Regions from separate parts of the Anoxybacillus sp. ST4 genome, predicted to be linked through region 2. Evidence: predicted binding sites of a transcription regulator. Region 2 holds the regulator's gene; the other holds the start of a gene.
What was found. The regulator CtsR, encoded in region 2, represses protease genes until heat stress. The targets are predictions, from matches to a motif close to ATGGTCAATAAAGGTCAAACA.
Positions count from the first base shown of each region.

Region 1 (15,953 bases), on a different contig from region 2:
GAACGAGCGGCAAATTCCGCTTTATATCGTCAGCGGCGGCATCGACTTTTTCGTCTATCCGCTGCTTGACGGGCTCATTGAAAAAGAACGTATTTATTGTAATGGCGCCGATTTTAGCGGCGATACGATTCGCATTACGTGGCCGCATGCGTGCGATGAACATTGCCAAAATGGATGCGGCTGCTGCAAGCCGTCACTTCTTCGTAAACTTGCGCCAGAAGGGGCGAAAACGATCGTCATCGGCGATTCCATTACTGATTTAGCGGCAGCAAAACGAGCCGATCACGTCATCGCGCGCGACTTTTTACTTGAAAAATGCCGTGAGCTACACTTACCGCATACGCCGTTTACGACGTTTTATGACGTCATTCATGTGTTAAAAGAGAGCGAGGTGATTGTATGAAAGAGAAATGGGAAGAGCTAGCGGAAGTAAAACGAGAGCTAGCGGCGCGCGACTGGTTTATGGCGACAAGCGGCAATTTATCGCTGAAAGTGAGCGATGAGCCGCTCACGTTTCTCGTTACCGCAAGCGGAAAAGATAAGCGAAAAGAGACGAAGGAAGATTTTTTACTCGTCGGTGCGGACGGACGACCGGCGGAAGCGACGCATGTAAAGCCGTCGGCGGAGACGCTTCTTCACGTTGAAATTTACAACAAAACGAACGCCGGCTGCGTTTTGCACGTGCATACGGTCGATAACAATATCGTTTCAGAACTGTACGGTGACGAAGGGGAAGTCGTTTTTTCGAATCAAGAAATGATTAAAGCGTTCGGGTTATGGGAAGAAGATGCGCAATTTCGCATTCCGATTATTCCGAATTTCGCCCATATTCCGACGTTAGCGAAAGCGTTCGCCGACCATGTCCATGGAGATGCCGGTGCGGTGCTTATTCGCAACCACGGCATTACCGTTTGGGGAAAAGATGTGTTAGAGGCGAAAAAGTTTTTAGAAGCGTGCGAGTTTTTATGTCAATATCATGTGAAATTATTGCTTATTAAACGATAAGGGGGAAAATATGTATGGCAGTCATTAAAGTGCGAAACAGCGGCGAAGTGATTGAAGGAAAAGAAAACGTTGCGGCGTTTTTAAACAACCAAGGGGTGTTATATGAACGGTGGAATGCAAGCAAACTTCCTGCTCATTTACAAAACAAGTTTGTATTAACAGATGAAGAAAAGGAGCATATTTTAGCGACGTTTCAGACGGAAATTGAAGATTTAGCGAAGCGGAGAGGCTATAAAACGTGGGACGTCGTGGCGCTTTGCGAACAAACGCCAAATTTAGAAGAGTTGTTGAAAAAATTTGAACAAGTGCATACGCATACGGAAGATGAAGTGCGGGCGATCGTCGCTGGTCATGGCATTTTCGTCATTAAGGGCGATGAACAAACAGGTTATTTTGACGTTGAACTAGAGGCAGGCGACGTTATTTCCGTACCAGAAGGAAATCCGCATTTCTTTACGTTAATGGACGATCGCCAAGTCGTTGCCGTTCGTTTATTTATCGATCCATCCGGATGGGTGGCACATCCATATGAAGAAAAAGAAGGGGAATAGCACCCCTTCTATTTTAGTGTGTAATGGCAGCAGGAATTTGATTCATTTTACCGAATAAAACGATTGAAACAATCGAATGGGAGGTGAATGTATGTCCATTGACCACGATCGTTTGTTTAAAGAGCTCATTCAAACATTTTTTGAGGAGTTTATTCTTCTTTTTTTTCCGACGATGCATGAGCATATCGATTTTCGCCATTTGTCGTTTTTATCAGAAGAGCTGTTTACCGATGTAACGGCAGGGGAAAAGTATCGCGTAGATCTGCTTGTCGAAACGAAGCTGAAAGGCGAAGACGGGCTTGTCATCGTGCATATCGAAAATCAAAGTTACGTCCAGCTATCGTTTCCGGAACGCATGTTTATTTACTTTAGTCGTTTGTATGAAAAATATCGTAAACCGATCGTACCTATCGCACTATTTAGCTATGACACAGTCCGCAATGAGCCATCTACATTTACGTTACCGTTTCCTTTTGGTCAAGTCCTTCACTTTCAATTTTTCACGATCGAACTGCGCAAAAAGCATTGGCGAAACTACATTCAGCAAGACAACCCGATCGCTGCTGCTTTGTTAAGCAAGATGGGGTATACTGAAAATGAAAGAGTTGAGATGAAAAAACAATTTTTACGCATGCTAGTGCGCATGGAACTAGACGAAGCAAAACAACGGCTGCTATTCGGTTTTTTTGAAACATATGTGAAACTATCAGACGAAGAAGAACAACAACTACGAAGCGAGGTGAATGAAATGGAAGCGAAAGAAAAAGAACAGGTGATGGAGTTGATGATCTCGTACGAACGAAAAGCGCTTGAAAAAGGGAGAAAGCAAGGAATGAAGCACATTGTACAAGCGATAGCGAGAAAGGGGATAGATGTGAAAGAGATTGCGTATATGACTGAACTTTCGGAAGAAGAAGTAAAGCAGTTGATAGAAGAAGTGTGATTGTACAGTATGGTTGTTTGAATGTAAAAAATGGAGTGGGGCAAGCGCCTCACTCTATTTTTTTGTAAACAGCACAACGCCTGAGATCGTAATGAACGAACCGATCCATTGTGCCACCGTTAACGTTTCATGAAGCAATATGTATGCAAACAATGCGGTAAAAAGCGGATTAAAATTTAAAAACATCCCTGCTGTTGTGGCACCGACTTGTTTCACACCGACGTTCCAAAGAAACATCGCAAGCACCGTCGCCCCGATGCTCGTATAGATGAGCGCAAGCAAAAACGAGACGTTTACGTGATGAACGGAAAAGGAAGATACAAATGGCAACAATCCAACGACGCCAAAGACGCCTGACCAAAACGTCGCCGCAAGCGGAGAATACCATTTCATGACCGCTTTTGCGCATGCGGAATAGATGCCCCAAACGATGACGGCAGCGATCATCCATACATCGCCGATATTGACGTGTAGCACGCGATGAAGCTGTCCGTGCGTCATAAATAAAAGGACGCCGATAAGGGAGACGGTCATGGCTAACCATTGTCTCATCGTCAGTTTCTCACGGTATACGACGTAAGCAACAAGCGCAATCGCCATCGGATTTAACGTTGAGATGAGCCCGACGTGATCGGCCGATGTGTAGCGAAGCGCCTGAAACATAAGAACGTTAAATAATACGACGCCTGTCATGCCCATCGCAATAAGCGGGATAATGCCGCGTTTTTGCAGGCGAACGGACCGTTCTTTTTTTAATACGATCGGAAATAAAAAAAGAACCGCAATCGTCCAGCGCATAAACGTTAATGAAAGGGGGGAGGCGTGCGGCACGAGCAGTTTGCTTGCGACAAAGTTGCCTCCCCATAGTGCGCTTGTTAATAAAAGAAGCATATAATATTTCGACATGATCCTCATCCTTTAAAACGTTTCGATTAAAAAGACCATCAGCAACAATCCGATAATAAAGGCATACGTCGACGATTGTTCGTTTCCGTCGCCATGACTTTCAGGAATGAGCTCTTTATAAATGATAAACAACATCGCGCCAGCTGCGAACGCCAAACCGTACGGAACGAGCGAATCGACGACGGACGTTAAATAATAGCCAGCGATCGAAGCGACGAGTTCAATAAGCCCTGTGCCTGTCGCCATGGAAAACGCTTTTCCTTTTGAAATGCGTTGATTAAATAAAAAAAGCGCAACGAGCAATCCTTCTGGAGCGTTTTGAAAGCCGATCGCTAAGGCGATTAAGTTGCCGATTTCGCCCCCTTCCCCAGAGGCGTAGCTCACGCCAACTGATAGTCCTTCTGGGATGTTATGGAGCGTAATGGCGGCGAGCACAAGGAGCGATTTTTTATCAATAGCTATGCTGCTTTCAGTATGCGCTAAATCAATATGCGGCACCATTTTTTCAAGAAACGTTAACGTCAATACGCCGGCGCATAGTCCAACCGCAAGCGAGAGAAACGTTCCTGAAGATAGCGCTTCAGGAATGAGGCCGAGCATGGACGCTGCCATCATGACCCCGGCGGTAAACGCCAGCAACATATCGCGCCATTGGTGCGTAAGGGAGCGCGATAAAAATAAAATAGGAATCGCGCCAGCACCTGTTGCTAGCGCGGATAACGTACTGCCAACAAGCATGTCAAACATGTTTCTACCTCCTACTGTAAAGGAAGGCGAACGGTAATCGTCGTTCCTTTATTTTCTATACTATGAATGTCGATCGTTCCTTCATGCATGTCAACGATTCGTTTACATACGACGAGCCCGAGTCCTGTTCCCATTTGCTTCGATGTGACAAACGGTTGAAACAATTTATCTTTGACATGTTTCGGTATGCCGCTGCCGGTGTCGGAAACGTGCAACAGTGCCCAGCCGTCTTGTTTCGCAAGCGAAATGGTAAGCTGTCCGCCACTTGACATCGCTTCGATCGCGTTTTTCGCTAAGTTTAACACGACTTGTTTTAAATGGTCTTTACAACAGCGAATAGGTAGCGATACGCGAGCGCATTGCAACGAATACACGACGTTATGCAAATGCGCTTGCGATTCAATAATTGGATGAATGCTTAAAACGATATCGTTCAAATCGCACGTTTCAAACTTTTGCGCTGTTGGTTTGCCGAGAATTAAAAACTCATTGACGATGTCGTTAATGCGTGTAATTTCGTTTTGAATGACCGAAAAATAAAGTTGTGATTCGTTATCTTTATGCTTTTCACTCAACAGTTGGATAAATCCTTTAATGCCGGCGAGCGGGTTGCGGATTTCGTGGGCGGTACTTGCTGCAAGCGTGCCGACTAATTCAAGTTTTTGCGCTTCTGTTTCCATTCGTTCCATCATCGTTCGCCGCTTCAATAACCAATATTGAATAAATAACCAAATCATATGCATCGCAACAATGAACGTAAACACGTACGGAAGCGCCGCCTGCACCCGTTGTTTGTTAGCGACGGGCGGCACGTTCGCCTCGATCAGCCACGGTGCTTGATTTAAATGAACGACGACGGTTTCTTCCGATGCGCGAAGATCGTTTGCGCTGAACAGTTCGTTTCCTTTTTCATCATACAAGCGAAACGAAGCTTGTGGATAGATGATTTTCATGCGCTGCTTTATATAATCTGTCCGCAACGTTGCGACTAAAAAACCGATCGCACGCTTCGTTCGTTCATCAATGATCGGTGTCACGATCGTTGCCGTCTCATCGTCGGTAAACATCGGCTGCTTTGTTGCTTCTGCTAGTTGCATCGCCGGACTCGTACTTTCGGAAAAAAACGAAATGCGCTCAAAGCGAACATCTTGTTTTTCTATTTGCTTCACTACATCATGTATGTTTTCTTTTATGTCTGTATGTTTGCTTATCACGAGCGCCAATGTTTCAAGCCGGGCCGTCGTTTCCGCAAGAAAGCGATCTAAATCGTTTTTATGTATGTTCGCAAACATGCGCGTCTCTTCTAACTGTTGCCGTTGTAGCTGTTCGTCTTGCCAACGTACAATCCACACGCTCCCGATCAAACATGGGACAATAACGAGCAATATGTACAGCCACCGCCTTGTTCTCTCTCTCCCCATATACGCTCCCTCAACAAAACAAAATTCAAGGAATATTATAACATAAAAGATAAGAAAAAGACGGAGAAAATGATAACCGTATTAAATAGAGTATGTTTATTGACAAGTACAGAAATATATTTTGGTTAAAAAAACAATTTGCAAAAAAAAAAAAATGATACAATAAACTAGGCTTTAAAAAAGTAAAAGATTTCTAGGAGGAAGCGGATGTGAGAAGATTGACTTTTTTCGTTATTATCATGTTATACTTGATTCCTAGTAGCAGTGTTCGTGCTTATGAGCTATTTGGTGGAAAATATAGGAATCCAAACTCGCTAAAATATTGGATCGATTCGTCGGTTATTAATGCTGGTTATGAAGCGAGGGTAGTGTATGGTTCGGAAGCGTTCGATAGCTCCCCACTTATTGGTACGACCAGAACGTACGATGCCTCCCAAGCTAACTATAAATGGTGGGCTAGTACGAAGGATATGGGTTCCGTTGTCGCTGATTGCATTAACTATCATGTGAACTGGTTGGGACAAGTGACTGCTTGTTGGGATTGCACATACGATAAGTCGCAGTTGAGGATCTATTTACCAGGTTTTCAAAAGTTGTCTTGGGTTCAAACGAGGGAAACAACAGCACACGAGGTCGGTCATGCTCTCGGATTGGATCATGAAGACGATGTTCGTGCTATTATGCTTTCAAAGGGTTTCCTAAATGACGAGTATCCGCAAAGTGATGATTGGAATGGAATAAATGCTATCTATTAGTGGAAAGGAAGTAGCCTGATGAAAAAGATTATTTTTCTTTTTTTTACCATTTTATTTTTGTCTGCCTGTAACAATACACAATCTGAACTAAGCAATGTGAATACAAAATATGTTCATAGTGAGTCGAAAATTATAGACGAATACAATTATTTAGAAGAAATGGAGAATGATAGTGAAGTTATTTTGATAGGTACGAAAAAAAATGGAGAGAGTTATTTCGATAAAGATGGCGATATGGTGACGGGTTTTTACACGATAAGTGATGTTGAGATCAAAAAAGTGTTTAAAAATGAAAAGGGATACACGTTAAATAAGGGTAATATCATAAAAGTTATGGAGAACGGAGCGTTTGATAAAAAGGCTAATACAATGTACGGTTCGGCAGGGTACCAGTTGATGAAAGATAATAAAAGCTATCTTTTATTTTTAAGAAAAAGCACGACACATGATGAGTATACGATCAAAGGTGTTTATTATGGGAAAGTGCCGTTAGATAGTAATCACATGGAATACAAGGGTGATTTGAACAGTAGTAAACAAGTGAATAATAAACAAATCGAAAAATTAAATCAACTATTTGAAGAGGCAAGAAAAAAGTATAGAGAATAAAGAAGATGATATAATGTGTCCCCCGCCGAAATGACGGGGGTTTTGTTATGCAGATTGTTTTTGTTTAGTTTTATGTTCGCTTTGTTGTTTAAGAAGTAGCGGATAAAACAACAAGCTGCTTGCCAGCAAGGCGATGCCGAGTAAAAATGTTTTCATATCGGCCGTTCCGGCTTTCACAAGCCAAATGGAATACATCGTCGCAAGCACGGCGATCGTTCCGTCTGTCATTCGTTCTTGCATCGTGCGATACGTCTCTCCTGTCCAAACGAGCTTCAATTGGAAGACGGATGCGATGACGTACGGAACGAGATACGATAATGTCGCAATGTAAATGACGAAATCAAACGCGGCCGCCATTGAGTTTGAAATTGTTGAAAAAATGAATAGCTGCGCAATCATATTTGAGACGATTAAAGAAAAGCGCGGCATTCCTTTTTTATTTTCTTGTAAAAAGGCGCGCATAAACAATCCTTGTTTGGCCGCTTGGTACGGCACTTCTGCACTTAAAAAAATCCAGCCGAGCGTAGAGCCGATTAAACTAATTAAACCGAGCCCTGCAAGCAGTTGTGATCCGATCGGTCCTAGAACTGTTCCGATCGCATCGACGAGCGGCTTTTCTGACTGCATAAGCGCTTCTTGTTTCAACAATCCCATGACGAGCACGCTAATGCCGATGTAAATCGCTAAGGCGATAAATAAACCGACAATCGTTGCTCGTTTCACATCGCTTTGTTTGCGCGCGCGCGAAGCGAAGACGATCGCTGATTCAATGCCGATAAACGCCCAAAGCGTGCTTAATGCGACGTTGTTGATTTGCGAAAGAAGCCCGAGCGTATGACCTGCTTCATCGTAACGCGGAGCAACAAACGGCTGGATATAGCTTTTTTCAAAGGCGAACAATCCGATCACAATGAATAAGAAAAAGCCGAGCACTTTCGTTGCGGTGGCAACAAAGTTTAATTTTCCAGCGTTTTCTGCTCCTTGTAAAATAATTGTATGCATCATCCATAAAAGCGCTGTACAAACGAGAAACGTCAGCAAATTGCCGAGTTTTAACGTAAATGAACTAGCGGAAAAGACGACATGCCCGCTCGTTAAAATAGGGAAAAACGTTGATAAGTAACTAGCAAACGTCGTAATAATGGCGACGTTTCCAGCGACGTTTCCGATCCAATATCCCCAAGATGACATAAAACCGGATAAGATCGACGCATTTGAACCTTTCGGAAACAGCTCCTTCGCATAAATTTGCGGTCCGCCATTTAATTCTGGTTTTCGAATCGCTAAATTACCAAAAATGATCGCAATCATTAACACCCCAGCCCCCGTCAGCAGCCAGCCGAGTAGCACGCCAGCAGGGCTTGCCGCCTCCGCAAGCGAACGAGGGAGCATAAAAATTCCAGATCCGACCATATTGCCGACAACGAGCGCGGTCAATAACCAAAAACCGAGTTTTTGTTGTTTCATGTTCGTCATCCTTTCGTTCATAAAATATACGGTGCGTACGGTAGAGCGCTGTTGTCGTGCACTTTTTTCAAACAAAAAAGTGCACCCTAAGTTTTCAACGGGTGCACAATATATGACACATCCGCATCAAACTTAAGATCGATAGCTCTCCACCGCATGCGCGATGACAGTCCTGCACCTATTCGGCCACAGGCCCAGCTTATAGCGCCAGAGCACGCTATAAACTTCGGCGACAAATCCTTTCATCCCACTTCAGCGACGTCTCTGCGTCTCCATGAAACTACTATTATTTGCCGCGACCTCTATCTCATCTTAGTTGACGAGAAAGATTTCATATGCAATTGACGTTACTATCGTACAAAAATCTTTTCCTTTCGTCAATGAAAATTTTTTCTCACATATATACAATTGGGGAATAGACGGTATATAATAAAAGTGAGTACTCACTCACTTTTATGAAAGCGAGGGAACATGATGGCGATTCAATTGCAACGCGTGAGTAAACATTTTCATAAAAAAGAAGTTATTCACAACGTATCACTCGAAGTGAATGACGGAGAAATTTTCGGCATACTCGGTCCATCCGGAGCGGGAAAAACGACGCTCGTCAAAATGATCGCAGGCATTGATACGGCGACAGAAGGAACGATTCATGTGCTCGGTGCGCGCATGCCGAATTTGCAAACAATGGCGCGTATCGGCTTTATGGCACAGTCGGATGCGTTATACGGGGAGCTTACGGCACTTGAAAATTTACACTTTTTCGCATCGATTTATGGACTAAAAGGGAAGAAGAAAAAAGAGCGCATTGAAGACGTGTTGCAGCTTGTCAATTTAACGGACGATATGAAAAAAGCGGTTTATCAATATTCTGGCGGAATGAAGCGACGTCTATCGCTAGCGGTCGCCCTTCTCCACGAGCCAGAAGTGCTTATTTTAGATGAGCCGACCGTTGGGATCGATCCGCTTCTTCGGCAAGCGATTTGGGAAGAACTTGAACGCATTCGTCAACGCGGAACGACGATCGTTGTAACGACGCACGTCATGGACGAAGCAGAAAAATGTATGCGTCTTGCGATGATTCGCAACGGACGGTTAATTGCCGTCGGCAGCCCAGACGAATTGAAGAAACAAACAGGCACAACGACGTTAGAACGAGCATTTTTACATTTTGGGGGGGCATATGCATGAGAATTCAAGCGATTGTCGTTCGCATTATTCGTCAGTTTTTTCGCGATAAGCGAACGCTTGCATTAATGATTGTCGCACCGATGTTTGTGTTGTTTTTAATGGACTTAGTGTTTAACGGGGAACAATATGAACCGCATATCGCGGTTGATGCAAACGTGCCACAGCCGTTTCAAGACGCATTAAAAGAAGCGGATGCGCATGTGACGACGATGACAAAAGCGAAGGCGATGAACGAACTAGATGAGCAACAAATCGACGCGTTTATTGAAATGAAGCAAACCGCTTTCCGTCTGACGCTCGAAGGAAGCGATCCGTCCATCAGCAAAACGGTGCTCATGACGGTGCAAAAAGCAGCGCAAACGCTTATGCCACCGATGAAACAACCATTCACGATTGACACCGTATATATGCACGGCTCAGAAAACATGGCGTTATTTGATAATTTCGGTCCGGTATTAATAGGCTTTTTCATTTTCTTTTTCGTCTTTTTAATTGCAGGGGTGTCGTTTTTGCGGGAGCGGACGAGCGGCACGCTTGAGCGGCTGCTCGCGACGCCGTTAAAGCGATGGGAAATTGTGATCGGTTACGTCATCGGCTTTGGCATATTTACAACGATTCAAGCAAGTCTCATTTCTTCGTTTGCGATTTATATATTAGACATGATGATGGAAGGTTCGATGTTGTATGTGCTGCTCATTACGTTTTTATTAGCGATGACGGCGCTCACGTTAGGGACGTTATTATCTTCGTTTGCGAACAACGAATTGCAAATGATTCAATTTATTCCGCTCGTCGTCGTTCCACAAGTCTTTTTTTCAGGGCTATTTCATTTAGAAACGATGGAGCCTTGGCTTCGTTCCGTTAGCTTCGCCATGCCGTTATATTACGGAGCTGATGCGTTAAGAGAAATTATGATTCGCGGAAAAGGATGGGAAGCGATTTCGATTGATGTGTACGTTTTGATTAGTTTTTCGCTTTTATTTATGATATTAAATGTATTCGCATTAAAGAAATATCGAAAGTTGTGAGGGTATGATGGACGAACGAAAATGGTTGTTTGATTTATTGAACGCAGATGAACACGAGTTCAGTGAAAAACAAGTGAACATTTTACAAGCAGCAATTGACATGTTTGCGGAAAAGGGATATGCAGCGACGTCGACGAGCGAAATCGCCAAGCGGGCAGGGGTGGCAGAAGGGACGATTTTTCGCCACTATAAAACGAAAAAAGATTTGTTGTTGGCGATCGTAAAACCGACGTTATTTCAATCGGTAGCGCCGTTTTTAGCGAAAAAGTTTGTGAAAGACGTATTTGAAAACGAATATGAACATTATGAACAGTTTGTGCGCGCCGTTTTTAAAAATCGGTATGAATTTGTCAAAACATATTTGCCTGCGATTCGTGTGTTATGGCAAGAAATGTCATTCCACGATGACATTAAAGCACAGTTTCAAACGATTTTTATCAATCATGTGTACGAAAAGTTTAAACAAATTGTCGAGCATTTTCAACGAAAAGGGGAGCTCGCCCAACTCCCGCCGGAGACGATTATTCGCTTGACGATTACAACAATTGCGGGATTTTTACTCACTCGTTTTCTTCTCATGCCCGACTACCCGTGGGATGATGAAAGAGAGATGGAGCGGACGATTCAGTTTTTGATGAATGGACTAAAGCGAGCATGATAGGTCATTTTCCTATCATGTTTTTTTATTTTTTTAAAAAAAGGTCTTGAAAGTCAAAAAAGGTCAAATTATAATAAAGTCAGAAAGGTCAAATATAGTCAAAGTCAAAAGGAGGTTGGTGCCTATGATGTGCCAAGTATGTAAACAAAATGAAGCAAACATCTTTTTACATGTGCAAGTAAACAACGAAAAACAACAGTTGCACCTTTGCGAAGCGTGCTATGCAAAACAAAAACAACAATTAAAAGTGCCAGCAGGATTCCACTTCGATCGTTTCGATCAATTGTTCTCCGACTTCTTCGCACCGCTGACTAACGAAGCCGTTTCCCATGTCCAACAACAAGAACAACAACCGAAACGAAACGGATTGCTTGATCAATTCGGTCGAAACTTAACGCAATTAGCGAAAGCAGGACTCATTGATCCCGTCATCGGACGCGATAAAGAAATTGAACGCGTCATTGAAATTTTAAATCGTCGCAATAAAAACAATCCGGTGTTAATTGGTGAACCGGGCGTTGGTAAAACGGCGATCGTCGAAGGATTAGCGCTTAAAATCGTCGAAGGATCTGTTCCAACAAAATTATTAAACAAAGAAGTGTACGTGCTTGACGTCGCTTCCTTAGTCGCAAACACAGGCATTCGCGGTCAATTTGAAGAGCGAATGAAACAACTCATTGCTGAATTGCAACAACGGAAAAACGTCATTTTATTCATCGATGAAATTCATTTACTTGTCGGTGCCGGATCAGCAGAAGGCTCGATGGATGCAAGCAACATATTAAAACCGACGCTTGCCCGCGGAGAATTGCAAATCATCGGCGCAACAACGTTAAAAGAATATCGTCAAATTGAAAAAGATGCTGCGCTTGAACGCCGCTTCCAACCGGTCGTCGTTCATGAACCGACAATTGAACAAGCGATCAACATTTTAAAAGGCATTCAGCCAAAATATGAACAATTCCATCAAGTAAAATACACAGATGAAGCGATTCAAGCATGCGTCACATTGTCGCATCGCTACATTCAAGACCGCTTCCTTCCTGATAAGGCGATTGACTTGTTAGATGAGGCTGGCTCTAAAGTAAGCTTAAAAGCGATGCCGACAAATAAAGAAGCGATCGAACAACGTCTTGAACAAATAAGAAAAGAGAAAGAACAAGCGGCACAAGAAGAAAATTACGAACTCGCAGCCAAATTGCGCACAGAAGAATTGCAGCTTGAAAAACAACTACAACAAAACGGACAAGCAGAACAACCTATTGTTGATGTCATGCACATTCAACAAATCATTGAAGAAAAAACGGGCATTCCGGTCGGCAAATTACAAGCGGATGAACAAGCAAAAATGAAACATTTAGAAGAAAACTTAGCGAAAAAAGTGATCGGTCAAGAAGAAGCGGTGAAAAAAATCGCTAAAGCGATCCGCAGAAGTCGCGCCGGCTTAAAAGCGAAAAACCGTCCGATCGGTTCGTTTTTATTCGTCGGTCCGACTGGCGTTGGTAAAACAGAATTGTCAAAGACGCTTGCTGAACAATTGTTTGGCTCTAAAGAGGCGATGATTCGCTTAGATATGAGCGAATATATGGAAAAACATGCGGTCGCCAAACTGATCGGTGCACCTCCTGGTTACATTGGTCATGAGGAAGCTGGTCAATTGACGGAAAAAGTGCGCCGCAATCCTTACAGCATCATCTTGCTTGATGAAATGGAAAAAGCGCATCCGGATGTGCAACATATGTTTTTGCAAATTTTAGAAGACGGTCGTTTAACAGATAGCCAAGGTCGCACCGTCAGCTTTAAAGATACAGTCATCATTATGACATCAAACGCTGGTACAAACGTGGAAGGCGACTTGCTTCAACGCCTCAGCCTATACTTTAAACCGGAATTTTTAAACCGTCTCGATGCGATCATCGAATTTAAACCGCTTGAAAAAGCACATATGTTGCAAATTGTTGACCTTATGCTTTATGAATTGCAACGTACACTTTCGGAACAACACGTCACGATGACTATTAGCGACAAAGCGAAAGAAAAATTAGCTGAACTTGGCTACCATCCGACATTTGGCGCTCGTCCACTCCGCCGCGTCATTCAAGAACATGTCGAAGATCAAATTGCCGACGTGTTGCTCGATGAAGAAAACGTACGTACAATCCACATTGATGTAGAAGACGACCGCATCGTTGTGAAACATGAAAGAGATGAATAAAACAAGACGAAGGTGTCCCAAAAATCATGTGGACACCTTGTCTCTTATCGACTATGCACAAGTTAAGAATAAGCTTTGTTCATTCGTATATTGTATATTTTTCATTGAAGTAAAGCAGTCTTTGTTTTTTTGAAATAAAAGTCAAGTAATCTTTCCTTTTAGTTGTATTGCTTTGCCTTTTTTCTTAGATGGATAAGTCCATTGAAAAGAAGTCCCCATTTGTCCTTCTACATTTTGTAATATATTCGCAATATAAACATCTATTTTTTCCATTTCAAGTGTTTTTGTATCATTTTTGAAAACAATGATATAATTTGCCCAGTGAATCTTTGGATCCCCGTATCCACCAATTCCAGCATAAGCCCATTCCGCTAATTTTTTATTTAGAATGGGAAGTTCTTTCTCCATCACTTTATAAAGATCATCATATCGTTTTTTTAGTTCGGTAAAGCCTCCGACTTCTTGTAACTTTAGGAAAGCTTCTTGTAATTTTTTATCTTTTATATCTAATACCTCTATAAAACTTTCTGCTGTGTATTCATGGATTGAAACATACTTCGCACTTGAGCGTTTGCAACTAAATGTGAATATTTCTTCCGAACGTCTATCTGTCGTAATGGTAAGTAGAATATCTGTTTTTGGTTGTCCACCCGTTTCGAGTCTAGGAATTTTATCAGTTGCCTCTATTTCCCGTATTTTCTCGTCTCTTGATAAACCTATTAAACTCATGATTTGTTGAAATGTTGGATAAAAATAACCATCTTCTGTTGAACTTGATTGATTCCATTTTTCTATGTTGGACGAGTGGTTTAGTATAGATACTAGTCGCTTTTCGAAGTTTTTTCCTTCCGTTGCTTTTCTTTTTCCAATGTGTTCATTTTCTAAACTTTTTGATTCTAAGCGTTGTTCAAGCTCACTTAAACTTAAAACATCATCAATGGCTGTATACATTTTTTTCTCCCTAATTTTTTTTTGATAACTTAGCGCTTGATTTTTGTTATAATGATCAAGCCCTTCAGGAAAAACTAAGTATACTTTGTTCACATGTTGGTTTATTTCTTTAATATGGTAAGAATCCCATTGAATTTGTTTTGCACGATCTGTTCGAATGGTTGACGTAGTATGTATTCCCCAAACTTCGCCATCACGGAAGGTAATAAGATGGTCTAATTTAAATTGTTTTTTATCAAAATTGGGATAACCCGTTTTATAAGGTGATATATTTTCAGCAATATGTCCTTCTCGAGTGTATGTTTCGATTAGTGACTGAAGATTTTTTTTGTTTTTTTCACCATGTTCTTGTTTGTGGCGATTTTCTTGTTCCAAGTCTCGTCACTCCCTGTACAGATTAGATTGTTCTGTATTTTATCTTACCACAAATTTACTTATAAAAAAAGAGCAGGAACTTGTCCTACTCCTTTAACATATAATGTATTCAATATTGTTTTCCATTTGGTTATAGATCATGTTTAACGTATTTACTACTTCTTGTCCTAAAGCATAAGCTAGTAGCGGAGGAATAGCATCACCGATCTGTTCATATCGATCTTGTTCCGGATCGGAATGGAACTTTACAAAAGGTCCTTCAAAAATATACCAATCAGGAAAACTTTGAAGTCTCGCAGCTTCTCTTGGAGTTAACCCTCGATGCTGAAATGGGTGTATCATTTCATCTAGACAATGGGATGTGACCGTAAAACTTGGGGTATCTTCCCTTAATCTCCTGTTTCTTGCGCCATATAACTTGTTCGGAAAAAGTTCTCGTCTTAAGTCTTCTCTGTTTTCTGAAATCAAACGTTCAGCAGCAGTTTTCATATTTTCACCTTGATGTATAAGTTCCATACGTTTAACCATTTTCTCACGATGATTTACTGCTTTGTGTGAAGTTAATGAATTTTCATGGAATGCTAAGTGCTTTGGAACACTTAGTGTAACTCCACGCATTTTAAGTAAAAAATCACGTCTTTGTTCGCTAAGTGTGTGATCTGACAAATTGAATGTATACTCTGTTACCTCTTCACCTGGGCGAACTTCAGGTAAGTCTAATAAAGCATCTCCTACGGTAACATAAGGAAACATTCGATTAGGTCCGTGAGTTGGGAGTGGGTATCGAAAAGTCGCATTGTAGTTGCGATTAATCCCAACTAAAAAAATGCGTTCTCGATTTTGAGGGACACCGTAATGGCTTGCTGTTAGAAGAATTTGATGGGGATCACGGCTAGCTAAACAAAAGGACGTATCATAAGCAGTTGATTCAAATTCATCGCAAATATTTTTGAATACAGATTTACCATTTGAACGTTTTGATAATAGTCCTTTTACATTCTCAAAAAGAACCATTTTGCTTTTCACATGGCGAGCGATACGCAAAATATTTAAAAACAAATCGTCTCGTTCATCTCCATCTTCTCTCTTCCCAGCCATAGAAAAACTTTCGCACGGAGCCCCTCCTGTTAC
Region 1 covers NZ_JAHZOE010000010.1:57,159-73,111, forward strand. The annotation lists gene K1I44_RS08410 (2-hydroxy-3-keto-5-methylthiopentenyl-1-phosphate phosphatase) at 1-403, shown strand, start outside; gene K1I44_RS08415 (methylthioribulose 1-phosphate dehydratase) at 400-1,005, shown strand; gene K1I44_RS08420 (1,2-dihydroxy-3-keto-5-methylthiopentene dioxygenase) at 1,020-1,556, shown strand; gene K1I44_RS08425 (Rpn family recombination-promoting nuclease/putative transposase) at 1,648-2,499, shown strand; gene K1I44_RS08430 (DMT family transporter) at 2,554-3,405, opposite strand; gene K1I44_RS08435 (ZIP family metal transporter) at 3,418-4,152, opposite strand; gene K1I44_RS08440 (ATP-binding protein) at 4,164-5,504, opposite strand; gene K1I44_RS08445 (matrixin family metalloprotease) at 5,783-6,328, shown strand; gene K1I44_RS08450 (membrane lipoprotein lipid attachment site-containing protein) at 6,347-6,937, shown strand; gene K1I44_RS08455 (amino acid permease) at 6,983-8,404, opposite strand; lysine riboswitch at 8,539-8,717, opposite strand; gene K1I44_RS08460 (ABC transporter ATP-binding protein) at 8,879-9,595, shown strand; gene K1I44_RS08465 (ABC transporter permease) at 9,592-10,623, shown strand; gene K1I44_RS08470 (TetR/AcrR family transcriptional regulator) at 10,631-11,281, shown strand; gene K1I44_RS08475 (ATP-dependent Clp protease ATP-binding subunit) at 11,406-13,496, shown strand; gene K1I44_RS08480 (MspI family type II restriction endonuclease) at 13,638-14,822, opposite strand; gene K1I44_RS08485 (DNA cytosine methyltransferase) at 14,916-15,953, opposite strand, start outside.
Region 1: K1I44_RS08475 (ATP-dependent Clp protease ATP-binding subunit) is a predicted target of CtsR. The motif match lies at 11,331-11,351, and genes of this name have one in related genera.

Region 2 (15,953 bases):
CCGAGGTGGAAGCGTGGCGACACGTGTAGCTGACGGATACTAATCGATCGAGGACTTAACTAAGCACACAAGAAAAGCGTAGGCGACTGTTCAGCCACGAAGAACGCGAAAGGCCTGCGAGGAGGCTGTTGCCGCCACAGCAGGACTGAAGCGATTCGAGGGGCTAGGAGCCGAAGCTAGACAGCAAGAAAAGCTGAGAACGGTCCTTGGCGAAGCCAAGGAAACGTCCGACGGAGCCGAGAGCTTTTGACGAAGACGTGCTTGCACGTCGAACGGAAAAAGCGAAGGCGTAGGAGGATGTTAGTTCGAAGCTAGACATCAAGAAAAGCGTAGGCTAACCTGTTATCTAGTTTTGAAGGAATCATCCTTCTATATGTTTGCTCGGTGACGATGGCGGAGAGGTCACACCCGTTCCCATCCCGAACACGGAAGTTAAGCTCTCCAGCGCCGATGGTAGTTGGCGGGACACCGCCTGCGAGAGTAGGACGTTGCCGGGCAAGAAAAGACCAAGACAAATTTAGTCTTGGTCTTTTTGTTTTATTGAACGAATGCAATGGGTAAAATATATAGTAGTGTAGGAAGGGAATCCTTGCATTTTTGAAGAATTCCGTATATATTAAAGTTAAAGTCAAATATAGTCAAAGTCAACTGGCAGAGGAGGGATTATGTGAGGAATATCTCTGATGTCATTGAGCAATATTTAAAACAAGTGCTAAATATGAGCGGAAAAGATATCGTTGAGATTAAACGAAGTGAAATTGCAGACAAATTTCAGTGTGTTCCTTCGCAAATTAACTATGTCATCAATACACGTTTTACACTAGAGAGAGGATATATTGTTGAAAGCAAGCGTGGCGGTGGTGGTTATATTCGCATTATGAAAGTGAAAGCCCAGAGCGCTTCTCAACTTATTGATCATCTACTGTCACTTGTTCAAGAGCGAATTAGCCAAACGCACGGCGAACATATCATTCAACGATTGCTAGATGAAAAGGTAATTTCAGAGCGAGAGGCGAATATGATGTTAAGCGTTATTGATCGCGCCGTTTTATCTATTGATCTTCCTCATCGTGATGAACTGCGTGCGCGCATATTGAAAGCGATGTTGACATCGTTAAAGTACATGTAGAGAGGGTGAATACTTTGATATGCCAAGAGTGTAATCAGCGACCAGCAACGCTTCATTTCACTAAAATTGTGAATGGGGAAAAAACAGAAATACATCTTTGTGAGCAGTGCGCTCATGAAAAAGGTGAAATGTTTATGTTCCCGCATCAAGGCGCTTTTTCAATTAATAATTTAATTGCTGGACTGTTAAATATGGACGCGTCACTAAAAGAACAGAAAGCGCCCTCTTTCCATAGCGAGCATATATTACAATGCGAACGGTGTAAAATGACGTATGCTCAGTTTGTGAAAGTTGGACGTTTTGGTTGTGCGAATTGTTACGAAACATTTGCTCATTATTTACCACCTGTTTTTCGAAGACTACATGGCGGCCATGTGGCTCATGAAGGAAAGATTCCGAAGCGGGTCGGCGGCACACTATATATCCGTAAACAAATTGGACAGCTAAAGCACGTGTTACAAGATCTAATTGTTAAGGAACAATTTGAAAAAGCAGCCGAAGCTCGTGATCAAATTCGGGAACTTGAAACAAAATTAAAGGCAGAAGGGGGCGCTTCACATGAGTAAACAATTATTTTTTCAGCGCGCTCTTAGCCCATGGATGAGTGAAGAAGGGCCAGATTCCGATATTGTGTTAAGCAGTCGAATTCGTCTAGCAAGAAATATGAAACAATATTCGTTTCCAACCGTATTTACAAACGAAGAAGCAATCGCAATTATTGAACTATTTGAACGGTTATTTTCGCAAAAAAGCTATGGGCATATCGGACCTTTTTTCTTATTGAAAATGAACGAATTACAATCAATTGAAAAGCGAGTATTAGTTGAAAAGCATTTAATTAGCCCTCATTTAGCTGAAGATTGCACGTTTGGTGCATGTTTATTATCTGAACAAGAAGAAGCTAGTATCATGATTAATGAGGAAGACCATGTTCGCATTCAATGTTTATTTGCAGGCTTCCAATTAAAAGAAGCATTGAAAATGGCAAGCGCCTTAGACGATTGGATTGAACAGCATGTAGATTATGCCTACGACGAAAAATACGGCTATTTAACAAGCTGCCCGACGAATGTCGGGACGGGATTACGAGCATCTGTCATGATGCATTTACCAGGACTTGTATTAACACAACAAATGAATCAAATCATTCCAGCAATTAATCAACTCGGTTTAGTTGTGCGCGGTACGTACGGAGAAGGTAGTGAGGCGTTAGGTAATATTTTCCAGGTTTCTAACCAAATTACATTAGGAAAAAGCGAGGAAGATATTGTCGAGGATTTAACTGGAGTTGTTCGACAATTAATTGAGCAAGAGCGAATGGCCCGTGAGGCATTAGTAAAAACTTCTAACATACAATTAGAAGATAGGGTATATCGTTCTTACGGTGTTTTAACGAACAGCCGAATCATCGGTTCAAAAGAGGCAGCACAATGTTTATCCGATGTGCGATTAGGCATTGATCTAGGATATATTACAAACGTGCCAAAAACAATTTTAACAGAGCTTATGATTTTGACACAGCCTGGATTTTTACAAAAATATGCAGGCGGTGCAATGCGTCCGCAGGAGCGAGATGTTCGTCGTGCATCGCTCATTCGTGAACGATTATGCCAATTAAGTTAAATTAGAGGGGGTTGATCAAAATGATGTTTGGACGTTTTACAGAGCGAGCACAAAAAGTGCTAGCATTAGCGCAGGAGGAAGCAGTTCGATTAGGACATAACAATATTGGGACAGAGCACATTTTACTCGGTCTTATTCGGGAGGGCGAAGGGATTGCTGCGAAAGCGCTCATGGCGCTCGGATTAGGGCCAGACAAAATTCAGAAAGAAGTAGAGTCACTGATTGGACGTGGAAACGAAGTAGGGCAAACGATTCACTATACACCACGTGCCAAAAAGGTGATTGAGCTCTCTATGGATGAAGCTAGGAAGCTTGGCCATTCTTATGTAGGAACAGAACATATTTTACTCGGTCTCATTCGTGAAGGAGAAGGTGTAGCGGCGCGTGTTTTAAACAATTTAGGTGTAAGCTTAAATAAGGCTCGTCAACAAGTGCTTCAACTGCTAGGAAGCAACGAATCTGCCTCTGGGCATCATGGGGGGACAGCTCACGCCAATACGCCGACGCTAGATAGTTTGGCGCGTGATTTAACAGCGATTGCACGTGAAGGCGGTTTAGACCCTGTGATCGGGAGAAGTAAAGAAATTCAACGTGTTATCGAAGTGTTAAGTCGCAGAACGAAAAATAATCCTGTTTTAATTGGAGAACCGGGTGTAGGAAAAACAGCAATTGCCGAGGGACTAGCTCAACAAATCGTCAATAATGAAGTGCCTGAAACGCTTCGTGATAAGCGTGTAATGACGCTTGACATGGGTACGGTCGTTGCCGGAACAAAATATCGGGGTGAGTTTGAAGATCGTTTGAAAAAAGTGATGGATGAAATTCGTCAAGCTGGCAACATCATTTTATTTATTGACGAATTGCATACGCTCATCGGAGCAGGTGGGGCGGAAGGAGCTATTGATGCATCAAATATTTTAAAACCTTCTCTTGCTCGAGGGGAGTTACAATGCATTGGAGCTACAACGTTAGATGAATATCGAAAATATATCGAAAAAGATGCGGCGTTAGAAAGACGCTTCCAGCCAATTCATGTGGGTGAACCAACTGTTGAGGAATCGATTCAAATTTTAAAAGGATTGCGGGATCGTTATGAGGCGCACCATCGCGTTTCTATTTCAGATGAGGCAATTGAGCAGGCAGTAAAGCTTTCGGATCGTTACATTTCGGATCGATTTTTACCAGATAAGGCGATTGATTTAATTGATGAAGCTTGTTCGAAAGTGCGCTTACGTTCATTCACGACACCACCAAATTTAAAAGAGCTTGAACAAAAACTGGAGGAAATTCGTAAAGAAAAAGATGCCGCAGTGCAAAGTCAAGAATTTGAAAAAGCAGCATCGTTGCGAGATGCCGAACAAAAATTGCGCGAACAACTTGAGGAAACGAAACGGGCATGGAAAGAAAAGCAAGGTCAAGAAAACTCTGAAGTGACTGTAGAAGATATTGCAGCCGTCGTGTCAAGTTGGACCGGAATTCCAGTTTCCAAATTGGCTCAAACAGAAACAGAGCGGTTGTTGAAGTTAGAGGAAATTTTACATTCTCGTGTGATCGGACAAGAAGAAGCAGTTAAAGCTGTTGCAAAGGCTGTTCGTCGTGCTCGAGCAGGGTTAAAAGATCCGAAGCGCCCAATCGGTTCATTTATTTTCCTTGGACCGACAGGTGTAGGAAAGACAGAGTTGGCAAGAGCGCTTGCTGAAGCGATGTTTGGTGACGAAGATGCAATGATCCGCATCGACATGTCTGAATATATGGAGAAACATTCAACGTCACGCCTTGTCGGTTCTCCTCCAGGATATGTTGGCTATGAGGAAGGCGGACAATTGACAGAAAAAGTTCGCCGGAAACCGTATTCTGTCATTTTATTAGATGAGATCGAAAAAGCGCATCCAGATGTGTTTAATATTTTGTTACAAGTATTAGAAGATGGGCGCTTGACAGACTCTAAAGGACGGACGGTTGATTTCCGAAATACAATTATCATTATGACATCAAACGTCGGTGCTGACGCCCTCAAGAGAAATAAATACGTTGGTTTTAATGTACAAGATGAGAGCCAGCAGTACAAAGATATGAAGGGAAAAGTAATGGACGAGTTGAAAAAGGCATTCCGTCCAGAGTTTTTAAACCGAATTGATGAGATCATCGTCTTCCACTCACTTGAGAAAAAACATTTAAAAGAAATTGTATCATTGATGGTCGAACAACTGAAAAAACGACTACAGGAACAACAAATTGATTTAGAATTAACAGATGCAGCGATTGAAAAATTAGCGGAAGAAGGATATGACTTAGAATATGGAGCTCGTCCGTTGCGCCGAGCAATTCAAAAACATGTCGAAGATCGTTTATCTGAAGAATTGTTAAAAGGAACGATTAATAGCGGGCAAAAAGTCGTCATGGATGTAAAAGAAGGTCAGTTTGTTGTACTAACAAACGAGCCGGTAAAATAACAAAACAAGGTATGCTTACGCGCATACCTTGTTTTTCATGGTGAAAGGAATGGAGCAATGGTTAAACGGAAAACGAAATTTGTTTGTCAACATTGTGGGTATGAAACAGCAAAATGGATGGGGAAATGTCCAGGATGTCATTCATGGAATGCGATGGTTGAGGAAACGGAAATTGTAAAATCCCATCATCGTGCGTTATTTGTGCATACAGAAGGGGTATTAGCTAAACCTGTATCCATTACTACGGTAGAGACAACGCAAGAGCCAAGAATTGACACAAAGTTTACAGAGTTCAATCGCGTGTTAGGGGGCGGAATTGTTCGCGGTTCCCTCGTTTTGATCGGGGGCGATCCTGGCATTGGGAAATCGACATTGTTATTGCAAATTTGCGCCCAGCTCGCAAACGATGAACATACTGTGCTATATATTTCCGGGGAAGAATCCGTCAAACAAACGAAGCTTCGTGCTGAACGGTTGCATGTGACGTCCGACCATTTATATGTTTTATCTGAAACGAATTTAGAGCATATTATTCAAACGGTGGATGAGATGAAGCCTGCGTTTGTCGTCATTGACTCGATTCAGACGATATATCGTTCGGAGATTACATCAGCCCCGGGAAGTGTCTCACAAGTTCGTGAATGTACAGCGGAGCTGATGCGAATAGCTAAAACGAAAGGAATTGCTATTTTCATTGTCGGACATGTGACGAAAGAAGGGGCACTTGCAGGACCGCGCATTCTTGAACATATGGTTGACACTGTATTATATTTTGAAGGAGAACGACATCATACGTACCGCATTTTACGGGCGGTAAAAAACCGGTTTGGCTCTACAAATGAAATCGGCATTTTTGAGATGAAAGAAACAGGACTCACAGAAGTAAAAAACCCATCAGAAATTTTTTTAGAAGAGCGTTCCAAAGGTGCATCCGGCTCTACCGTTGTCGCTTCCATGGAAGGTACAAGGCCGGTATTAGTCGAAATTCAAGCATTAGTGTCACCGACTAGCTTCGGAACGCCGCGTCGCATGGCAACAGGCATTGATCATAATCGCGTTTCTTTGCTGATGGCTGTATTAGAAAAACGGGTAGGCTTGCTTCTTCAAAACCAAGATGCGTATTTAAAAGTAGCTGGTGGCATCAAGCTGGACGAACCTGCTATTGACCTAGCGATCGCTGTAAGCATCGCCTCAAGCTTTCGCGATCAACCGACAAATCATACGGATGTTGTCATTGGGGAAGTTGGATTGACAGGGGAAGTTCGCCGCGTGTCTCGGATTGAACAGCGTGTGCAAGAGGCAGTTAAGCTTGGTTTTCAGCGCATTATTATTCCGAAAAGTAACATCGGTGGATGGAACATGCCAAAAAGTGTTGAAGTCATTGGTGTGGCCGATGTAGAAGAAGCGTTGTATTACTCGTTAGGAGAAGGGAAAAATCGGCCAATATTTTAACAAAACGATTAAAAAATGATTAAAAATGATGCTCATATTGGTTTCAAACATTGGAAACTGTTTATAATGTAATAGAGGAGGTGAAAAAACGTGTTAAAACGAATTGTGCAAGCATCCTTTTTAATTACTGGGGGAATGCTGGGAATCATTTTCTTTCCTACTTTGTTGAAATTGTTGCACCTTAACGATCTTCCTTATATCGATAGTCCATATGTAGCGGCCCCAGTTGGTGCGATCATCGTATTCCTTCTCACGTTTTGGTTAGTCGATCATGTGGTTGGACTCATTCATTGGATGGAAGAAACGCTAGTTAAAGCACCTGTGACGGACTTGTTGTTTGGGAGTCTCGGTCTCATTTTTGGGCTCATTGTTGCCTTTTTAGTCGTCATTCCGTTGAATTCTATTCAAATTCCTTTTGTTAATACGATGTTGCCCATTTTTCTTACGCTATTGTTAGGTTACCTAGGTTTTCAAGTTGGGTTCAAAAAGCGAGATGAGTTAATGAACTTATTTTCTTTAACGAACAGAAGCGGAAAGAAAAAAGGGAGCGAGGAAGAAGAGAAAAAAGGAAAGTCGTTAAAAATTTTAGATACGAGTGTCATTATTGACGGACGGATCGCTGACATTTGCCAAACGGGTTTCTTGGAAGGGACGATTGTCATTCCGCGCTTTGTGTTAGAAGAATTACAACATATCGCTGATTCTTCTGATGCCCTCAAGAGAAATCGCGGACGAAGAGGGCTAGATATTTTAAACCGAATTCAAAAAGAATTAGCCATTAACGTTGAGATATATGAAGGTGATTTTGAAGGAATTCAAGAAGTTGATAGCAAGCTCGTAAAATTGGCGCAACTTACGTCAGGGGTTGTCGTGACAAATGATTTTAACTTAAATAAAGTATGTGAGTTGCAAAATGTTCCGGTGTTAAACATTAACGACTTAGCAAACGCCGTCAAACCGATCGTTCTTCCAGGGGAAGAATTAAATGTTCATGTGATTAAAGATGGAAAAGAACAAAACCAAGGTGTTGCCTATTTAGATGACGGAACGATGATCGTTGTTGAAGACGGGAAAGATTATATCGGAAAACGGGTCGATGTACTTGTGACAAGCGTCTTACAAACTTCAGCAGGAAGAATGATTTTCGCCAAATTAAAACTACTCGAAAAAGCATTATGAGCTGTTAGGAGATAGGGAAATGAACTATTCTGTCATTATACCGGCAGCTGGTCAAGGCAAACGAATGAATGCAGGAATGAACAAACAATTTATCGATCTTGAAGGAATGCCAGTTATCATTCATACGTTACGTGTATTTGAACGGGATGTTTTATGCCAAAACATTGTGTTGGTCGTTAATGATCAAGAACGTGAACAGTTTGTTCGTCTGCTTCATCGTTTTGAAATAAAAAAAGTGACATCACTAGTTCCCGGAGGGGAAGAACGACAACAAAGTGTTTACAATGGATTAAAAGCGGTGGGCGATACGGGCATCATACTCATTCACGATGGTGCTCGCCCGTTTGTTACAATTAAAAAAATTCATGAACTCGTTCAAGTAACGGAAAAGACAGGGGCGGCCGTGTTAGCTGTTCCTGTAAAAGATACGATGAAAAAGGTGGTCGATGGCCAAATTGAAAAAACGGTCGATCGATCGAGCTTGTGGGCTGTACAAACACCACAAGCTTTTTCCGTGCCGTTAATTCGCCATGCCCATGAACAGGCGAAAGAAGAACAGTTTATCGGGACAGATGATGCGAGCCTTGTCGAGCGGATCGGTCATCGAGTTGCCATTGTCGAAGGTGAATATACGAATATTAAACTGACAACAAAAGAAGACTTATTATTTGCAGAAGCCATTTTACGTGCGAGAGGAGATCAATGATGTATCGAATTGGACAAGGGTTTGATGTCCATCAGTTTGCTGAAGGGCGTCCGCTTATTATTGGTGGGGTAACGATTCCGTATGAAAAAGGATTGCTCGGACATTCGGATGCAGACGTATTGTTGCATGCGATTGCTGATGCTTGTTTAGGGGCTATTGGTCAAGGGGATATCGGTAAGCATTTTCCCGACACAGATGAAGCATACAAAGATGCCGATTCAGCACTTCTTTTGCAACATGTATGGAGCATTGTGCGCCAACATGGATACAAACTTGTTAATGTGGACTGTACAATTATTGCCCAAAAACCGAAGATGGCACCGTATATTGCAAATATGCAGGAGCGAATTGCTGAGTTGTTAGAAGGGGACGTTTCACAAGTAAACGTGAAGGCAACGACAACAGAAAAGCTTGGTTTTACAGGAAGAGAAGAAGGAATAGCTGCCCAGGCCGTCGTTTTACTACAAAAGAATAATGAATGATGGATTTTGTAGGCGGTTTACGGTACAATGAGGTACAGAAATTAGGTAGATGGAGGTCATGACATGTCACAGGAAGTAAGGGTGCGCTACGCACCGAGTCCGACTGGTCATTTACATATTGGCGGTGCGCGCACAGCATTATTTAATTATTTATTCGCTCGCCATCATCGTGGAAAATTTATCGTTCGTATTGAAGATACAGATATTGAACGGAATGTAGAAGGCGGCGAACAGTCGCAACTTGAAAATTTGAAATGGCTCGGTATTGAATATGACGAATCTATAGATAAAGATGGAGGCTACGGACCTTATCGTCAAACAGAGCGTCTGCACATATATCGTCAATATACAAATGAATTGCTAGAAAAAGGATATGCTTATAAATGTTTTTGTACGCCCGAGGAACTAGAACAGGAGCGTGAGGCACAAAAAGCAGCTGGCATTGCTGCCCCACAATATAGTGGCAAATGCCGTCACTTAACGCCAGAACAAATTCAGCAGCTAGAAGCGGAAGGTAAGCCATACACGATCCGTCTAAAAGTGCCGGAAGGGAAAGTGTACGAATTTGAAGATATGGTGCGCGGCCGTGTTTCTTTTGAATCAAAAGATATCGGAGATTGGGTCATCGTGAAAGCAAATGGTATCCCAACGTATAACTTCGCTGTCGTCATTGATGACCATTTAATGAAAATTACACATGTATTCCGTGGTGAAGAGCATTTATCAAACACGCCAAAACAGTTGATGGTGTATGAATATTTCGGTTGGGAGCCACCAAAATATGCGCATTTGACGCTAATCGTAAATGAAAATCGTAAAAAATTGTCCAAACGTGATGAATCGATTATTCAATTCGTTTCGCAGTATAAAGAGCTTGGTTATTTGCCAGAAGCGATGTTCAACTTCTTTGCGTTATTAGGTTGGTCACCAGAAGGAGAAGAGGAGATTTTCACAAAAGAAGAGCTTATCCGTATGTTCGATGTTTCTCGCTTATCAAAATCTCCATCGATGTTTGATAAGCAAAAGTTGACGTGGATGAACAACCAATATATTAAAAAGCTCGATTTAGATCGTCTCGTTGAATTGTCACTCCCTCATTTAATTCAGGCTGGGCGCTTGCCAGAACAAATGACAAATGAGCAAAAGCAGTGGGCTCGTGATTTAATTGCGTTATACCAAGAGCAAATGAGCTATGGTGCTGAAATTGTAGAGCTATCAGAGCTTTTCTTTAAAAAAGATATTGAATATGATGAAGAAGCGAAAGCAGTTTTAGCCGGTGAACAAGTGCCACATGTATTAAAAGCATTTTACGAACAAATCGAACAGCTTGCGACGTTTAATAGTGAGCAAGTTAAAGCTGCGATTAAAGCGGTACAAAAAGAGACAGGACAAAAAGGGAAAAACTTGTTTATGCCGATTCGTGTGGCTGTAACAGGACAAACGCACGGTCCGGAACTTCCAGAGGCGATTCGTTTGCTCGGAAAAGAAACGGTAATGTCCCGATTAGCAAAACTCATCGGTTAACATTTCTTTGCTTATGTAATAAAATAGGTATAAGTCATATAGACGAAAGCGTTGAAGAGGAGAAGTAGAAAGAATGCAGCATGCCAGAGAGAACCACCTTGGCTGGAAGTGGTTTATGCTTGATTCTTTTGAAATGCACCTCGGAGCCTCCTTTCGAACCAGAGACGTTCTGCAGTAGAATGGAGCGGATTCCCTTCCGTTATAAGGGCAAGAGTGAGCCTTTTGGCTAAACAGAGTGGAACCGCGCTAGTGAAGCGTCTCTGTGTCATTGTACACAGAGACGTTTTTTATTTTGGAAGATAACAAAGGGGGGAACAACGTGTTTAAAACTTTAAAAGAAGACATTGAAGTGATTTTCGAACAAGACCCGGCAGCAAGAAGTTATTTAGAAGTCATTTTGACGTATTCCGGGTTACATGCGATTTGGGCACATCGCATTGCACATGCGCTTTATAAGCGGAAATTTTACTTTTTAGCTCGCCTTATTTCACAAATTAGCCGCTTTTTTACCGGCATTGAAATCCACCCAGGTGCAAAAATTGGTCGCCGCTTTTTCATCGATCACGGCATGGGAGTCGTCATCGGTGAAACGTGCGAAATTGGTGATAACGTAACGGTGTATCAAGGTGTCACACTCGGTGGAACCGGTAAGGAAAAGGGAAAACGTCATCCGACGATTAAAGATAACTGCTTAATTGCAACCGGTGCGAAAGTGCTTGGTTCCATCACTATTGGGGAGAATAGTAAAATTGGGGCCGGTTCGGTCGTGTTGAAAGATGTACCACCAAACTCAACGGTTGTCGGTATTCCAGGGCGTGTCGTTGTACAAAATGGAGTGCGTGTCAATAAAGATTTAAATCATTGTGATTTACCGGATCCAATTGCAGATCGTTTTAAAGAGTTAGAAGCAGAAATCGAGCAACTAAAAACACAATTAGAAGAACTAAAGAAAGGAACGGTGAACCATGAGCATTCAAGTGTATAATACGTTAACGCGAAAAAAGGAACCGTTTGTCCCGATTGAACCAAATAAAGTAAAAATGTATGTATGCGGCCCGACAGTATACAACTATATTCATATTGGTAACGCTCGCCCAGCTATCGTATTTGATACTATTCGACGCTACTTACAATTTCGTGGGTATGAAGTTCAATACGTCTCTAATTTTACCGATGTAGACGATAAACTTATTCGAGCAGCAAGAGAACTAGGAGAAGACGTGCCGACTATTGCAGAGCGGTTTATTGAGGCATATTTTGAAGATATTACAGCGCTTGGTTGCAAAAAGGCAGATGTTCATCCTCGTGTGACAGAAAACATTGATACGATCATTGAATTTATTGAACAGCTCATCGAAAAAGGATATGCGTACGAAGTGGATGGTGACGTATATTATCGCACACGTCGCTTCTCTGATTACGGGAAACTATCGCATCAATCGATTGATGAATTAAAATCAGGCGCCCGTATTGAAGTGGGGGAGAAAAAAGAAGATCCTCTTGATTTTGCGTTATGGAAAGCGGCAAAAGAAGGGGAAATTTACTGGGATAGTCCATGGGGGAAAGGTCGTCCAGGATGGCATATTGAATGTTCAGCCATGGCGCGTAAATATTTAGGAGATACGATTGACATTCATGCTGGTGGGCAAGATTTAACGTTCCCGCACCATGAGAATGAAATTGCTCAATCGGAAGCGTTAACAGGGAAAGTTTTTGCGAAATATTGGTTGCATAATGGCTACATTAATATCGATAACGAAAAAATGTCAAAGTCGCTTGGAAACTTTATTTTAGTGCATGACATTATTCAGCAAGTTGATCCGCAAGTGTTGCGTTTCTTTATGCTTTCGGTTCATTACCGTCATCCAATTAACTATAGCCAGCCGCTGCTTGACAGTGCAAAAAGTGGGTTAGAACGTTTAAAGACAGCGTATGCGAATATAAAACATCGTTTAGAAAGCAGTACAAATTTAACGACAAACGATGAACAATGGCTGACGAAAATTGAAGATTTAAAAAATGAATTTATTCGCGAAATGGATGATGATTTTAATACAGCAAACGGGATCGCCGTTTTGTTTGAACTAGCTAAACAAGCGAACGTATATTTGATGGAGAAGCATACATCTCAAGCGGTTCTTCAAAAGTTTTTACAACAATTTGAACAGCTTTTTGATGTCCTTGGTCTTTCTTTAAAACAAGATGAATTGCTTGATGAAGAAATTGAAGCGCTCATTCAACAGCGAATTGAAGCAAGGAAAAATCGCGATTTTGCATTAGCTGACCGCATTCGTGATGAACTAAAGGCGAAAAACATCATTTTAGAAGATACACCACAAGGAACGAGATGGAGAAGAGGATAAAACGATGTTGCATTTGTTTCCTAAAATGAAAGATTTTCAACAGTTAAACGGTTTAACGTTAGCTTACATTGGTGATGCCGTATACGAGTTATTCGTACGGCATCATCTCCTCGCTTTAGGAAAAGTAAAGCCAAACGATTTACACAACTTAGCAAAAACATATGTTTGTGCTAAAGCACAAGCGAAAGTGTTGCAATCGTTATTAAATCATCATCAACTATCTGATCAAGAGATTTCCATTGTCCGACGTGGACGTAATGCAAAATCTGGGAGCACTCCGAAAAGTACAGACGTACAAACGTATCGTCAAAGTACAGGGTTTGAAGCGTTAATTGGCTACCATTTTTTAAGCGGAAATGAAGAGCGGCTCCATCAATTAATGCAATGGGTGTTCGATGTACAACACAATGATGAGGAAAGGGGGATGTAACGCATGGATCTCATTATCGGTAAAAATCCGGTATTGGAAGCATTAAAATCTGGACGCGAGATGAATAAAATATGGATTGCTGAAGGTTCCCAACGCGGCCAAATGCAACCGATTATCCAGCTTGCTAAAGAGATGGGAATTACGGTGCAATACGTTCCTAAAAAAAAGATGGATCAGTTAAGCGAAGGGAATCATCAAGGGGTCATTGCGCAAGTTGCGGCATATCGATACTACGACGTAGATGACTTGTTCAAAAAAGCCGAAGAACGTGGAGAGGCTCCATTTTTTATCATTTTAGACGAACTCGAAGATCCACACAATTTAGGATCCATTATGCGAACGGCTGATGCAGTAGGTGCTCATGGCATTATTATTCCGAAGCGTCGTTCGGTCGGTTTGACCGCAACCGTCGCAAAAGCGTCAACGGGTGCGATTGAACATGTCCCTGTTGCGCGTGTCACGAACTTAGCACGAACAGTAGATGAATTGAAAGATCGGGGAGTTTGGATTTTCGGAACGGATGCAAAAGGGAATGAAGATTATCGCCAACTAGATGGGGTGATTCCATTAGCGTTAGTCATTGGTAGTGAAGGAAAAGGAATAAGCTGTTTATTACGGGATAAGTGCGATGTGCTCGTTCGCTTGCCGATGGTTGGACATGTTACATCGTTAAATGCTTCCGTTGCGGCTAGCTTGTTAATGTATGAGGTGTATCGAAAACGTCATCCATTAGGTGAGTAAGATGGATATTTTAATCGTTGATGGCTACAACATCATCGGTGCTTGGCCGGAATTGCGGGAACTACGGGATGTAGATTTAGCTTTGGCGCGCGATCGACTTGTCGAGAGAATGGCAGAGTATCAAGCATTTACCGGCTGTAAAGTGATTATTGTTTTTGACGCACACCTCGTACAAGGAACAACAAAAAAATATGTCGATCATCAAGTAGAAGTCATTTTTACAAAAGAAAATGAAACAGCAGATGAACATATTGAGAAATTGGCGAAGTCGCTCCAAAAAGTTCGGACGAAAGTATACGTGGCTACATCAGATTATACAGAACAATGGGCGATTTTTGGTCAAGGGGCGTTGCGCAAATCAGCACGAGAGCTACTCATTGAGGTGGATGCGGTGCAGCGAAATATTTCAAGCAACGTCAAGCATATTCAACAAAAAAAGCCGATGTCAAAAATTCCTCTGACGGATGAAGTCGCAAAAATTTTCGAAAAATGGCGAAGAGGGGAAAAATGAACGATTGACCCTGTAAAAAAATGTACTGTATAATACTTTTATCCATGTGCAGGGCGGGGGGATCGGCGTGAGCGCAAATGCAAATGAAAAACAACAAAGCCGTTATGAACAACTAGAAGATGAAACGATTGTAGAACTTGTGCATCAAGGTGATAGTGAGGCACTTGATTATTTAATTCATAAGTACAAAAATTTTGTCCGAGCGAAAGCACGTTCATATTTTTTAGTCGGTGCAGATCGCGAAGATATTGTACAAGAAGGAATGATCGGATTATATAAAGCGATCCGAGATTTTAAAGAAGATAAGCAGTCGTCGTTTAAGGCGTTTGCCGAGCTGTGCATCACGAGGCAAATGATTACAGCGATAAAAATGGCTACGCGCCAAAAACATATTCCACTTAATTGCTATGTTTCATTGGACAAGCCGATTTACGAAGATGATTCTGCCCGTACATTAATGGACGTTCTTTCGGGAACGAAAATAACAAATCCTGAAGAGTTAATCATTAATCGTGAAGAGTTCGATCATATTGAAGAAAAGATGACTGAACTGCTTAGCGATTTAGAACGGAAAGTGCTCCTTCTTTATTTGGAAGGTCGATCGTATCAAGAAATTTCCGAAGAGCTTAATCGGCACGTTAAGTCGATTGATAACGCATTGCAACGCGTAAAACGCAAGTTAGAGAAGTATATAGAAATTCAAGGAATTAGCTTATAATATTGACATAAAAAAAAGTTGTATGATACAGTTTTTAAGACGTAGTATGTCGGAGGAAAACGTATGCGCAAAAAAGTGATTTTAGCATGCAGCCAATGTTTAAATAGAAATTATTCAACAATGAAAAATGTTGCTCAACATAGTGAGCGGCTTGAGATGAAAAAGTTTTGTAAAACATGCAATACGCATACGCTTCACCGTGAAACGAAGTAATTGATGATCCCGAGATGTTGGAGGGTTTTATATGCAACAATTAACGAAATTTTTCCGCGAAGTCGTTCGTGAAATGAAAAAAGTTAGCTGGCCGAAACGAAAAGAACTAGTGAATTATACGATTACTGTTTTAGCGACAGTTGCATTTTTCACTGTATTTTTTGCAGTTGTTGATTTAGGAATTTCAGAGTTAGTTCGTTTTATACTTGAATAGCACTAGTATATCCATGGTATAATGAAAGATAACAAACAGAAATAAAGCCCGGTAACGGGTTTTTATTTTGCCTAAAAAAGATATGTTTAGGGAGGGAAGGACGATAGCGTCCCAACAAATGGAAAAGAATTGGTATGTTATTCATACGTACTCAGGTTACGAAAATAAAGTAAAAACGAACTTAGAGAAGCGTGTTGAGTCGATGGGTATGCAAG
Region 2 covers NZ_JAHZOE010000014.1:39,218-55,170, reverse strand. The annotation lists partial or broken rRNA gene K1I44_RS10100 (23S ribosomal RNA) at 1-63, shown strand, start outside; rRNA gene rrf (5S ribosomal RNA) at 381-497, shown strand; gene K1I44_RS10090 (CtsR family transcriptional regulator) at 719-1,129, shown strand; gene mcsA (protein-arginine kinase activator protein McsA) at 1,144-1,695, shown strand; gene mcsB (protein-arginine kinase McsB) at 1,688-2,752, shown strand; gene clpC (ATP-dependent protease ATP-binding subunit ClpC) at 2,773-5,205, shown strand; gene radA (DNA repair protein RadA) at 5,263-6,657, shown strand; gene K1I44_RS10065 (PIN/TRAM domain-containing protein) at 6,748-7,836, shown strand; gene ispD (2-C-methyl-D-erythritol 4-phosphate cytidylyltransferase) at 7,856-8,542, shown strand; gene ispF (2-C-methyl-D-erythritol 2,4-cyclodiphosphate synthase) at 8,542-9,024, shown strand; gene gltX (glutamate--tRNA ligase) at 9,088-10,548, shown strand; T-box leader at 10,591-10,813, shown strand; gene cysE (serine O-acetyltransferase) at 10,868-11,533, shown strand; gene cysS (cysteine--tRNA ligase) at 11,514-12,911, shown strand; gene K1I44_RS10035 (Mini-ribonuclease 3) at 12,916-13,341, shown strand; gene rlmB (23S rRNA (guanosine(2251)-2'-O)-methyltransferase RlmB) at 13,345-14,082, shown strand; gene K1I44_RS10025 (NYN domain-containing protein) at 14,084-14,593, shown strand; gene sigH (RNA polymerase sporulation sigma factor SigH) at 14,661-15,311, shown strand; gene rpmG (50S ribosomal protein L33) at 15,375-15,524, shown strand; gene secE (preprotein translocase subunit SecE) at 15,556-15,738, shown strand; gene nusG (transcription termination/antitermination protein NusG) at 15,857-15,953, shown strand, end outside.